One region of the Streptomyces sp. NPDC111628 genome, then DNA from elsewhere that is predicted to be linked to it. Evidence: riboswitches for the same ligand, from Rfam matches in the RefSeq annotation. Region 1 holds a riboswitch; each other region holds the start of a gene.

Region 1 (4,203 bases):
CAGCCGGACCTGCTGCTCGGCGTAGGCGTCGTCCTGCCAGCGTGCCTTGAGGTCGCGCAGGTCCTCGACCCGCTGCCGGGTCTCGCGCTGCTCCCGCTGGAGATCGGCGATCTCGGCGCGCTGGGCGACGTACTGCCGTATCGGGTAGGCGAGCGCCACGACGAGCGAGCAGAGCACCATCGCGAGCAGCGCGGCCCGGCCGGTCAGCCGGGAGCGCCGGGCCTGGCGCTTGGTCTGCGAGCGGTAGACCCGGGCCGCGGTCTGTTCCCCGATGATCCGGATCCTGGTCGCGGTGGAGAAACGGTCCCGGTCCTTCACGGCCATCTGGTCTCCGCCTCCCGTGCACGCGCGTACGTCCCCGCACACGGTACGGGACCGGATACGGGGACGTACGTACGACGCTGCCTTCTACCGGGCCGTCAGCCCTTGAAGCGGGGGAACGCGCTGCGGCCGGCGTACACCGCGGCGTCGTCGAGGATCTCCTCGATGCGCAGCAGCTGGTTGTACTTGGCGACGCGCTCGGAGCGGGCCGGGGCGCCGGTCTTGATCTGGCCGCAGTTGGTGGCGACGGCGAGGTCGGCGATGGTGACGTCCTCGGTCTCGCCGGAGCGGTGGGACATCATGCACTTGAAGCCGTTGCGCTGGGCCAGCTCGACGGCGTCCAGGGTCTCGGTGAGCGAACCGATCTGGTTGACCTTGACCAGCAGGGCGTTGGCCGAGTTCTCCTCGATGCCGCGGGCCAGGCGCTCCGGGTTGGTGACGAACAGGTCGTCGCCGACCAGCTGGACCTTGTCGCCGAGCTTGGCGGTGATGGTGTTCCAGCCGTCCCAGTCGTCCTCGAACAGCGGGTCCTCGATGGAGACCAGCGGGTACGCCTCGACCAGCTCGGCGTAGTACTCGGTCATCTCGGCGGCGGTGCGCTGCTTGCCCTCGAAGGAGTAGGAGCCGTCCTTGTAGAACTCGGACGCGGCGACGTCGAGCGCGAGGGCGATCTGCTCGCCCGGGGTGTACCCGGCCTCCTTGATCGCCTCGAGGATGAGGTCGAGGGCCTCGCGGTTGGAGCCGAGGTTCGGGGCGAAGCCGCCCTCGTCGCCGAGGCCGGTGGCCAGGCCCTTGTTCTTCAGGACCTTCTTGAGGGTGTGGTAGACCTCGGCGCCCCAGCGCAGCGCCTCGGAGAAGGACTCCGCGCCGATCGGGGCGATCATGAACTCCTGGATGTCCACGTTGGAGTCGGCGTGCGAGCCGCCGTTCAGGATGTTCATCATCGGCACCGGCAGCAGGTGCGCGTTCGGACCGCCCAGGTAGCGGAAGAGCGGCAGGTCGCTGGCCTCGGAGGCGGCGTGGGCGACGGCGAGGGAGACGCCGAGAATGGCGTTGGCGCCGAGCGAGGCCTTGTTGTCGGTGGCGTCCAGGTCGAACATGGCCTGGTCGATCAGGCGCTGCTCGGTGGCGTCGTAACCGACCAGCTCCGGGCCGATCTGCTCGATGACGGCGAGGACGGCCTTCTCGACGCCCTTGCCGAGGTAACGGCTCTGGTCGCCGTCACGCAGTTCGATGGCCTCGAAGGCACCGGTGGAGGCGCCGGACGGAACGGCGGCACGCCCCGTGCTGCCGTCGTCGAGGCCGACCTCGACCTCGACCGTGGGGTTGCCTCGGGAGTCCAGGATTTCCCGGGCTACGACGACGTCGATGGACGGCACGAGCATCTCCTTCTTCAATGTGACGCTTCAGTGTGACGCTTCGGTCTGCCGCGGTCCCGCGGGACCGCGGCGGCTCTGCGGGACCGAGCCTAACCGGCTCCGGGCGATCGGCCAGCCGATCGCCCACCCGCTGGACAGAACCGAGAGTAAATTGTTTCCGAACGGAACAAAGGTGGAACATGAAAATCCCGCCCCGGTGCGTACGGGGGAACACGCACCGGGGCGGGAGTCGCGGGGCGGGCCGCCGCTTACTTCAGGTGCAGCTGCTGGCCCGGGTAGATCAGGTCGGCGTCGTCGACGATGTCGCCGTTCAGCTTGAAGAGCTTCGCCCAGCCGCCCTTGACGTCGTGCTCCTCGGCGATCGAGCTGAGGGTGTCGCCCTTGACGACCTTGTACTCGCCGTCGCCCTTCTCGACCTTCTTGCCGGTCGGGGTGGTGACGGTCTTCTTCGCGGGCTTCTCGGCCTTCTGCTCCGCGGCCGGACGCTCGGAGGAGCGGGAGGCCTTCTGCTCGGTGGAGCGCTCGGCGGTGGAGCCGCTGCTCTGGCTCTGCGAGCCCTCGGAGCTGCCGGAACCGCTGTCCTGCGAGCCGCCACCGGTGTAGGCGGCACCCGACAGGCCGGTGCCGCAGACCGGCCAGGCGCCCTTGCCCTGGCCCGCGAGCACCTTCTCGGCGATCTCGATCTGCTGGGACTTGCTCGCCTGGTCGGCGGAGGAGGCGTACTGCGTACCGCCGTAGGCGGCCCAGGTGGAGCTGGAGAACTGCAGACCGCCGTAGTAACCGTTGCCGGTGTTGATGGACCAGTTGCCGCCGGACTCGCACTGGGCGACGGCGTCCCACTCGGACGCGGTGGCGGCGGAGGCGTTGCCGGCCGCCATCAGCGGGGCGGCGACGGCGGCACCGGTGACGCCGGCGACGGCGATGACACGGGTGGCCTTGGACGGGCGACGGTGCTTGCCCTTGCCGGAAAACAGCATGGTTGATCCCCTCACCGACGCCTGCGAGGTGAGCTGTCGGGTTCGGGCCGGTTGAGTTGCCCGGCCGGGTTCCTCCCGGAACTCGGCTTCACCCCTAGCCGCTCCGGCTCAACTGCCCGGTGCGGCACTTACCTTGGGTCCCCCGCTCCTGCCTGCGGCGCTTGACGCGACGACTGTTCCCGTACGGCCGCTGGCAGGATTCGGCGTTGCGGCTGTCGGGGCCCGCGGTGGCGAGCGGTCATGACCGTAGACACGCGCTCCGCGGATTTTCAAAGACGATCACGGCTTCTGAGACCTATCTCTCACGAGATCCAAAAGGGACATACGACCCCTAACCGTGACGCGAACTCCCTCTACTTTTCGCCCGATTCGCCCGTGACCGTGAGCGTCTGACCGGGCAGGATGTGGTCGGGGTCGGCACCGACGACCGCCTCGTTGCCGGCGTAGAGCGCGTGCCATCCGCCGTCGATCTCAAGGGAGTCGGCGATGGCCCAGAGACTGTCGCCGGTGCGGACGACGTAACGGCCGTCCCCGGCCTCTCGCTCGTCACCGTCGCGCGAGGCGTGCCGGCCCGCCGTCGGGTCCGTACGGCCCTCCCCCGTCGCGCCCTCGTCCGCACTGCCGCCGCGGTGCTTGCCGGAGCCGGACGAGCCCTCGGCACCCTGCGGTTCGGCGCTGGCGGAGGGGTCGGATTCGGAGGAAGTGTCCGGCTTGGCGGATTGGTCCGCACCCTCGGACGAGGCGTCGGACGACGGCGCGGAAGAGGCCGAAGAAGAGGGCGAAGGGGACGAAGAGGACGCCCCGGACGTCGACTCCGGCGTCTCGGCCGTACCGGTCGAGCCGGTCGAGCCGGTCGACTCGGGTGACTGGGACGACTCGGGCGTTTCGGTGGTCGCGGGCGATTCGGACGACTTGGTGGTGTCCTGCTCCTCCGAGGAGTCCGAGCCCTCCGACGCCCCGTCACCGGCCGTGCCGGAGCCACCGCCCGTGAGGCCCGAGTCGCTGCCCAGGCCGGCCAGCAGACCGCAGGTCGGCCAGGCGGCGATGCCCTGGGCCGCGTGTATCTTCTCGGCGATTTCTATCTGCTGGGAGCGACTGGCCTGGTCGGCGCTGGGGGCGTAGTCCAGACCGCCGTACTGCTCCCAGGCCTCCTGGGACAGCTGCAGGCCGCCGTAGTACCCGTTGCCGCTGTTCTGGCTCCAGGCGCCGCCGGTCTCGCACTCGGCGACCTGGTCCCAGTTCGCGGAGCCGGCCGCGTGGGCGCCGGTGGCGCCGAGCAGCGGGATCGCGATGGCGGAGCCGGTCACTCCGGCGGCGACGACCAGTGCGGGTGCCTGGCGGGGGCGGCGGTGACGACCGTTCCCGGAGAGCATGCGACGACCTTTCACGAGACGACGGGGACCGCGCGGCGGATGACGCTCGACACCACGCTGATCCGTGAACGTATAGGGAGATCATCGCTTGTCACAAGTTCATGCCGCGCAGATCACGTGAAGATCACAGAGTTGAGCGCGTGTCACTTTTGC
Region 2 (4,203 bases), on a different contig from region 1:
CGGCGTGAAGCTCGCCGTACTGATCGTGATCCTGGGTCTGGTCTACGTGAAGCGCGACGACGAGAAGGTGGACAAGCCGCTGTTCGGCCTGGTGGGCGCGCTGACGGTGGTGAACGTCTTCATCGCGGTGCTGTGGACCTGACGGCCGCCCCCGAGCCCTCGCCCGCGGACCGCAGCCCGGCCCGGGCCCGGCCGACCGCCCCCGCCGCGACCGCCAGCCACCCGGCCACCGCGATCCACAGCAGCGCCCGGCCGGGCGCGTCCAGCCACGGGACGTCGACGACGACGGACACCGAAAGCGTCGCCGCCGCCGTCATGCCGAGCGGGAAGACGGTCGACCAGCGGCGCACGTCGTAGCGCGGGCGGGGCCAGGCGATCTCGGCGGCCAGGAGCACGGCGTACCAGGCGAGGTCGAGCGTGAGCAGGAGGACGGTCACGTCGTGCAGGACGGCCTGGTCGTCCGCGTTCCACAGGTACATGCCGGTCCCGGCCGCCGCGAGCAGCTTGGCACCCGCGAGCGCCGAGATGGCGAGCGCGCCGCCCGCCACCCAGTGGTCCCCGGCCCCCCGGGCCACCTGTCGCAGGTCGAAGCGGAACAGCGCGATCAGGTAGAGCACGATCCCCAGCCAGAACGGCACCAGCGCCGCGTGCGCCAGCCACGGCGTCGAGGTGGCCGCGGCCAGCGTGGCGGCGAGCACGGTGAGCCCCTCCGTGGCCACGCAGCCCAGGAACACCGCCCCGGGCATCCGCCGCCCCCAGTGCTGCACCACCAGGAACAGCAGCCACGGCCACAGCAGGGCCGCCAGCGCCAGCAGCACCGCCGCCAGGAGCGACCAGCCGAGCAGGGAGAAACGGGTGCCGAGCACGGTCGTCGCGGCGACGGCGGTGAGCGCCCCCGGCGTCCCCGCCCGCTGCACCCACTGCACCCGGTCGGCCAGCAGCAGGTAGACGAAGTTCGCCGCCAGTATCAGCCAGGCGCCGCAGGCCAGCACCAGGGCGATCCGGGACAGGACCTCGCGGCCCGTCAGATGCAGGGCGACCGACACGATGCCGGTCGCCATCACCGCGGCCCCGGCCGCCGGTGGACGCTGCGCCCACCAGGCGCGCAGCGCGGAGGGATGGGTGGCCGATGACATGCGCCCGATGCTAAATACCTCGCCGATCAGCCCGGGCGCACCACGCTGTAGATCGACGACTCGCCGTCGTAGAAGATCGATTCCTCGCGGACGTACGCGCCCGGCTTCGGGGCGTGGATCATCATGCCGTCGCCGATGTACAGGCCGACGTGGCTGATGTCGTCGTAGAAGAAGACCAGGTCACCGGGTTGCGCCTGGGAGACGGAGACGGTGGTGCCCGCGTTGACCTGGTCGTAGGTGACGCGCGGCAGCGTCACGCCGGCGGCCTTCCAGGCGGCCTGGGTGAGGCCCGAGCAGTCGTAGGAACCGGGGCCCGTGGCGCCCCAGACGTACGGCTTGCCGATCTGGGCGCGGGCGAAGGCGATCGCCTTCTCGGCCTTGGTGCCGGTCGAGGTGCCCGGCGTCGACGAGCCCGAGGAGTCCGACGAGCCGGTGCCGCCGGAGGTCCCCGAGGACCCGGAGCCGCTCTCCTGCCGGGCGGCCTCCTCCCGGCGCTTGCGCTCGGCCTCCTCCTGCGCCGCCTGCTGCTTCGCCAGCTCGGCGGCCTTGCGCTCGGCCTCCTCCTGCTTCTTCTTCTCGATCGCCGCCAGCCGGGCCTTCTCCTCGGCGGTCAGTTCCGAGAGCAGCTCCCGCGCGGTGGCCAGCTTCTTCTGGACGGTCGACTTGGCCGTCTTCAGATCGGTCTGCGAGTCGGTGAGCGTCTCGAGGCTCTCGGTGGCCTCCCGGCGCTTCTTCATCGTCTCGGACTGCTGCGTGACGTAGTCGTCGACGGCGGTCTTCTGCCGGCCGGTGAGCCGGTTCATCAGCTGGTTCTGGTCGAAGTAGTCCTGCGGCGAGTCCGCCAGCAGCAGCGTCGCGGTCTCCGGGACCGAGGCGCCCGTGCGGTACTGGGCGGAGGCGAAGGAACCCAGCTCCTCGCGCGCGTCGTTGAGCTTCTGGGTGCGCTGGGCGACGTCGTCGAGGAGGCCGTCGACCTTCTTGCGCTGCTTGGTGGTCTTCTCCTTGGCCGCGTTGTACTTCTCGGTCGCCGACCCGGCCTGGCGGTAGAGGTCGTCGACCTTCTTCTCGACCTCCTCCAGGGTCGGCCGGTCGTCCGACGGCGTGGCGTTCGCCGTCTGGGACAGCAGGGCGACGGAGGTGAGGGCCGCGGTGGCGAGGGCCGGGGTCCGTATGCCCGCGACGCGGGTACCGGTGGGACGCGACTTGCGGTGCGACGCCAAGGAGGCGACTCCTTCCAGTGCTCCGCCTACCGGGTTAGCTGTCGGGTTCGGGCGGTGGTTCGGAAGGGTTGCCCTACGGCGTGACCGTCCTCGCGTCTCGTCGAGGGCGGTGCGGCCGATTCACCCCAAGGTCTCGGTGGGTCCCCGGCTCCGGGTGCCGTGCGGGCACGTCGGACTCGGCGGAGGCCGCGCGGACCGGCGAGGTTCGCCGGAGGGGGTCGAGCGGCCTGCCCCGCACCGTAGCCAACTCGTGTGGCCGCTGTGAAGGTTGGTGGGTGATATGCCCGATACATTTTCGTGACCTTTCGTTCGGGTGGCTCCGGGGCGGCCGCGGGCGTCACTCTTCGTGGTTCCGCTGGTCGCAGGGTGTGCCCGCGCCGAGGGGCGGCGGGCATTTTCCGGGGTGGCACCGGGTTGTCGGTGGGGCGCCCTAGACTCGGAGAGCGATGAGCAGCCTCTTTGACGACAGCTTCCTGGCGAACCTCCAGACCCCCCGGGGTCACGAGGAGGAACCCCCGCCGCCGCCCGAGGACGAGCACGGACCGGAGCCGGTGCCGCACGATCTGTTCGGCGGGAAGTTCGACGCGCCCCCGGAGCGGGACACCCACTACCGGGACGGCGCCCCGCGCCCCGCCCTGGACGCCGCCGCGCTCCTGGAGGGGCTGAACGAGAACCAGCGCGCCGCCGTCGTCCACTCCGGCTCCCCGCTGCTCATCGTGGCCGGTGCCGGTTCCGGCAAGACCCGCGTGCTGACCCACCGCATCGCCCACCTGCTGGCCGAGCGGAGCGTCCACCCGGGCCAGATCCTCGCGATCACCTTCACCAACAAGGCCGCGGGCGAGATGAAGGAGCGCGTCGAGCAGCTCGTCGGCCCGCGCGCCAACGCGATGTGGGTGATGACCTTCCACAGCGCGTGCGTGCGTATCCTGCGCCGCGAGTCGAAGAGGCTCGGCTTCACCTCGTCGTTCTCGATCTACGACGCCGCCGACTCCAAGCGGCTCATGGCGCTGGTCTGCCGCGACCTGGACCTCGACCCCAAGCGCTTCCCGCCGAAGTCCTTCAGCGCGAAGATCAGCAACCTGAAGAACGAGCTGATCGACGAGGAGGACTTCGCCGCCCAGGCCGCTGGGGGCACCTCCCAGACGGAGTCTGGGGGAGGTTTCGAGAAGACGCTCGCGCAGGCCTACGCGATGTACCAGTCGCGGCTGCGCGAGGCCAACGCCCTCGACTTCGACGACCTGATCATGACCACGGTCAATCTGCTGCGCGCCTTCCCGGACGTCGCCGAGCACTACCGACGCCGCTTCCGGCACGTCCTGGTCGACGAGTACCAGGACACCAACCACGCCCAGTACGCGCTGGTGCGCGAGCTGGTCGGCGTGCCCTCGGAGCACCCCGTCGACGTGCCGCCCGAGGCCGAGGTGCCGCCCGCCGAGCTGTGCGTGGTGGGCGACGCCGACCAGTCGATCTACGCCTTCCGCGGCGCCACCATCCGCAACATCCTCCAGTTCGAGGAGGACTACCCGGACGCGACGACGATCCTGCTGGAGCAGAACTACCGCTCCACGCAGACCATCCTCAGCGCCGCCAACGCGGTCATCGAGCGCAACGAGTCCCGCCGCCCCAAGAACCTGTGGACCAACCAGGGCAGCGGCGCCCAGATCACCGGGTACGTCGCCGACACCGAGCACGACGAGGCGCAGTTCGTCGCCGACGAGATAGACCGCCTCACCGACGCGGGCGAGGCCAAGGCCGGCGACGTCGCGGTGTTCTACCGGACCAACGCCCAGTCCCGTGTCTTCGAAGAGGTCTTCATCCGCACCGGCCTGCCCTACAAGGTCGTCGGC
Region 3 (4,203 bases), on a different contig from region 1:
GCTGCGCCTCGGGGACACCGAGCACCGGCTCACCGCGGGGGACAGTGCCCACTTCGACTCGATGACCCCGCACCGGATCGCCGCGCAGGACCCCGACGGGGTCGAGCTACTGTTCGTCCACACCCTGCTGCAGAGCCCGACGGCCGCCCTGTGCCTCGGCCCGACCCCCGGAGAGACGCCATGAGTGCCACGGAGGAGAAGCTCCCGCGCGCCCTGTGGGTGCGACTGATCATCTACATCGCCCTGGGGCACGTCTTCGGCGGCTTCCTCTACCTGCTGTTCGAGGTGGGCGCCAAGTAGCGCCGTCCGCGGGCGGGTGACTCAGTCCAGCATCCGCTCGCGCAGCCGCTCCCGGGTCCCGGGAGTGAGCCGCAGGCCCTGCTCCAGGTAGGCGTCCACGCCGCCCCAGGTCTCCTCGACGGTCTCGAAGGCCGCCGCCAGGTACTCGGCGCGCGCGTCGAACAGGGGACTGAGCAGCTCCATGACCTCGGGGGAGTAGGCCGAGGCCGCGGAACCGCTGCGGCGCACCTTGTAGCGGCGGTGTGCGGCGTTCGACTTCAGGTAGTCCTCGACGACGGCATCCCGCTCGACACCCAGGGCGAGCAGGGTGACGGCGATCGACAGGCCCGCGCGGTCCTTTCCGGCGGCGCAGTGCATCAGGGCCGGGACGCTGTCCTCGGCGAGCGCGTGCAGGATGCGGGAGTGCTCCGCGGTGCGCTCCGTGACGATCGAGCGGTACGAGCCGATCATCCGGCCCGCGGCCTTGCCGTCGGCCAGAATCTCGCGCAGCTGGTCGAGGTCGCCGTCACGGACCATCTTCCAGAACTCGGCGCCGTCGGCCGGGTCGCTCAGCGGCAGGTTCACATTGCGCACGCCCGGCAGCTCGACGTCCGGGCCCTCGAGCTTCTGGTCGGCCGCGTTGCGGAAGTCGAAGATCGTGTGCAGGCCCAGCGAGGCCAGGAACGCGGCGTCCTCCCCGGTGGCGTGCGCCAGGTGACCGCTGCGGAACAGCACCCCCTGCCGCACCCGCCGCCCGTCCACGGTCGGCAGTCCGCCCACGTCCCGGAAGTTGCGCACGCCGGTCAGCTCGGGTTCGGTCGACGGGACCTGCTGCGTCACGGGGGCTCCTCCCACTCCGCCCCGCCGCCGCTGCTCGCCGACGGGCTCCACCCGACGATACGGCATCACCTGTGCGCGAAACCTGTGCGCGAAATGGCGTTCCGAGGGATATTCCGGACCGATAAGAGCCTTCTGTCCGAATTGGCACCTTAATAACAACTGGCCCTGAAATGGCGGAGGGTGAAGGAGGGGTGCGTGAGCAGCGTCATATCCGTGACCGTGCGTTGCCCGTCATGTTCACGTAATTCAACTGTTTCTCAAGGGGCTTCAGGTAAAAGCGCGCGGCGGAAATCGACGCAGGGTTACCGGATATTCCCGTAAAGGATCAATCGGAACACCTGTCGAGGGAACCCCTCGCTTGTCCCTGTGCGTCTTGGTCCCTTACGTTCACCACCGATCCGGACGGACGCCTAATCCTGCCGCCGACCGGAGCCCGCACTCATCGACCACCCGTACACGGCAGGAGCGGGGGACCCACAGGTAGAACTGCCTGTTCCGGTTCCCGGAACGGCTTGGGGTAAAGCCGCGTTTCGGCGCGGCCGGGCATCTCCAGCCCGCACCCGACAGCTCACCTCGCAGGCGCCGGAGAGGAATTCGCCATGCCCGCGAAGGGTAAGCACCGCCGTACCAGGGCCATGCGCCTGACCCGCACCATCGCCGTCGCCGGTACCGGTGGCGCCGCGCTCGCGCTCCCGCTGATGGGTGCCGCCGCCGCCAACGCCGCTCCCGCGCACTCCGTCTCCGAGCAGGCCGTGCAGTCCGTTCCGACGTCGGCCAAGAAGGCCGCCGCCGAGAAGAACTCCGACTCGCGCACGTACACCGTGAAGAGCGGTGACTACCTCTCGAAGATCGCCGACGAGCAGGACGTCGACGGCGGCTGGAAGAAGCTCTACGCGGACAACCGCGAGGCCGTCGGTTCCGACCCGTCGCTGATCCACCCCGGGCTCAAGCTCTCGGTCGGCGGCCAGGCCGCCAAGTCGTCGGCGCCGTCCTCCGCGCAGTCGCAGAAGCCCGCGCAGAAGTCCGCCGAGAAGTCTGCCGAGAAGCCCGCCGCCGCGAAGCCGGCTCAGAAGTCGACGGACGCCGAGAAGGCTTCCTCCTCGGACACCGGCAGCCAGTCCACGGGCACCACCAGCGGCTACACCTCCCCCGTCGCGGGCGGCACCGTCGGTACCCCGTACCACCAGTCCGGCAGCATGTGGTCCAGCGGCTACCACACCGGCACCGACTTCGTCGTCCCGACCGGCACCTCCCTCAAGGCCGTCGGCGCGGGCACCGTCGTCTCCGCCGGCTGGGGCGGCGCGTACGGCAACCAGGTCGTCATCCAGCTCGCCGACGGCCACTACGCCCAGTACGCCCACCTCTCCTCGCTCTCCGTCTCCGCCGGTCAGTCGGTGACGGCGGGTCAGCAGGTCGGCCTCTCGGGTGCCACCGGCAACGTGACCGGCCCGCACCTGCACTTCGAGATCCGCACCACGCCGGACTACGGCTCGGACATCGACCCGCTGGCGTTCCTGCGCTCGCACGGCGTCTCCGTCTGACGACCGGTTCCGCGCGGCCTCCGCGCCCCGAAGGCCGGACCCCAGATCCCCGGGTCCGGCCTTCGGTGTGTCCGGACCCCGGTGTACTCGCCGTACGGGCCCTCGCCGTATTCCGGAATTGACGAATACTTTAGGCGTGGCCTTTCTCACCGCCCGTCAATCCCTTCCTACGGTCGCGTAGGTCACATTCCAAGGTGAATCATGGGCCGATGTGGCAGACGATTCGAAGAGTGACAGCAGAGCAGTGATCGGGTCGTACGTGGCAGTGGGGGACAGCTTCACCGAGGGCGTCGGCGACCCCGGCCCCGACGGGGCGTTCGTCGGCTGGGCCGACCGGCTCGCCGTACTGCTCGCGGACCGGCGCCCCGAGGGCGACTTCACGTACACGAACCTCGCCGTGCGCGGCAGGCTCCTCGACCAGATCGTGGCGGAACAGGTCCCGAGGGTCGTCGGACTCGCGCCGGACCTGGTCTCGTTCGCGGCGGGCGGCAACGACATCATCCGGCCCGGCACCGATCCCGACGAGGTCGCGGAGCGTTTCGAGCTGGCGGTGGCCGCGCTGACCGCCGCGGCCGGAACCGTCCTGGTGACCACCGGGTTCGACACCCGCGGGGTGCCCGTCCTCAAACACCTGCGCGGCAAGATCGCCACGTACAACGGGCACGTCCGTGCCATCGCCGACCGCTACGGCTGCCCGGTGCTCGACCTGTGGTCGCTCAGGAGCGTCCAGGACCGCAGGGCGTGGGACGCCGACCGGCTGCACCTGTCGCCGGAGGGCCACACCCGTGTGGCGCTGCGCGCGGGGCAGGCCATGGGCCTGCGCGTCCCGGCCGACCCGGACCAGCCCTGGCCGCCCCTGCCGCCGCGCGGCACGCTCGACGTCCGGCGCGACGACGTGCACTGGGCGCGCGAGTACCTGGTGCCGTGGATCGGACGCCGCCTGCGGGGCGAGTCGTCGGGCGACCACGTGACGGCCAAGGGGACGCTGTCGCCGGACGACATCAAGACGCGGATCGCCTCGGTGGCCTGACGCGAAGGTCGGTGGTGTCGCGACGGAGGTCGGTGGTGTTCCCGGCGGGCCGGTGTCCCGGCGGTGCTAGCGCCGGGTCGGTGTCAACGCCGCCCGCTCCAGGCCCAGTTCGCGGGCCAGGGCCTCGTCCACCCACTCCTGCGCCCGGGCCCGCGACACCGTGCCCGTGTACGACGTGAGCTGCACCGCCAGCCCGTCCAGCAACGCCGTCAGCCGCAGGGCCGCGGCGTCCGGCTCGGGGCAGGAGAACTCGCCGGCGGCCACGCCCTCGGCGATGACCTCGGCGATCGCCGCCTTCCACTGGCGGTCCAGCTCGCGCGTGACCTCCCGCAGTGCGGGCTCGCGCGGCGCCGCCGCCCAGCCCTCGATCCACAGCCGCCAGCCCTTGGCCGGACCGGTCGGCGCATACCACCGCACGGCCGCCCGCAGCCGGCGCAGCGCCGACGTACGACGGGCGAGCAGCCCCCGCAAGTGGGCGAGGTCGTCCTCGGCGGCATGGGTGAACGCGGCGGC

Evidence for each region. Region 1 has a riboswitch for cyclic di-AMP ahead of rpfA (resuscitation-promoting factor protein RpfA). Riboswitches for the same ligand answer to the same signal wherever they lie in the genome.
Region 2: it holds a riboswitch for cyclic di-AMP, as region 1 does, so the genes downstream of both, ACZ7MF_RS03175 (C40 family peptidase) here and rpfA (resuscitation-promoting factor protein RpfA) in region 1, are expected to answer to the same signal.
Region 3: it holds a riboswitch for cyclic di-AMP, as region 1 does, so the genes downstream of both, ACZ7MF_RS10050 (M23 family metallopeptidase) here and rpfA (resuscitation-promoting factor protein RpfA) in region 1, are expected to answer to the same signal.

The regions. Positions count from the first base shown of each region.
Region 1 is NZ_JBVKBZ010000009.1:307,406-311,608, reverse strand. It holds gene divIC (cell division protein DivIC) at 1-324, opposite strand, end outside; gene eno (phosphopyruvate hydratase) at 420-1,700, opposite strand; gene rpfA (resuscitation-promoting factor protein RpfA) at 1,949-2,677, opposite strand; cyclic di-AMP (ydaO/yuaA leader) riboswitch at 2,681-2,847, opposite strand; gene ACZ7MF_RS38935 (transglycosylase family protein) at 3,031-4,050, opposite strand; gene ACZ7MF_RS38930 (cytochrome P450 family protein) at 4,194-4,203, opposite strand, start outside.
Region 2 is NZ_JBVKBZ010000001.1:641,363-645,565, forward strand. It holds gene ACZ7MF_RS03165 (hypothetical protein) at 1-142, shown strand, start outside; gene ACZ7MF_RS03170 (tellurite resistance/C4-dicarboxylate transporter family protein) at 120-1,136, opposite strand; gene ACZ7MF_RS03175 (C40 family peptidase) at 1,163-2,356, opposite strand; cyclic di-AMP (ydaO/yuaA leader) riboswitch at 2,363-2,548, opposite strand; gene pcrA (DNA helicase PcrA) at 2,803-4,203, shown strand, end outside.
Region 3 is NZ_JBVKBZ010000002.1:495,376-499,578, forward strand. It holds gene ACZ7MF_RS10035 (helix-turn-helix domain-containing protein) at 1-184, shown strand, start outside; gene ACZ7MF_RS10040 (DUF6126 family protein) at 181-300, shown strand; gene ACZ7MF_RS10045 (tyrosine-protein phosphatase) at 322-1,119, opposite strand; cyclic di-AMP (ydaO/yuaA leader) riboswitch at 1,557-1,716, shown strand; gene ACZ7MF_RS10050 (M23 family metallopeptidase) at 1,719-2,660, shown strand; gene ACZ7MF_RS10055 (SGNH/GDSL hydrolase family protein) at 2,905-3,690, shown strand; gene ACZ7MF_RS10060 (TetR/AcrR family transcriptional regulator) at 3,757-4,203, opposite strand, start outside.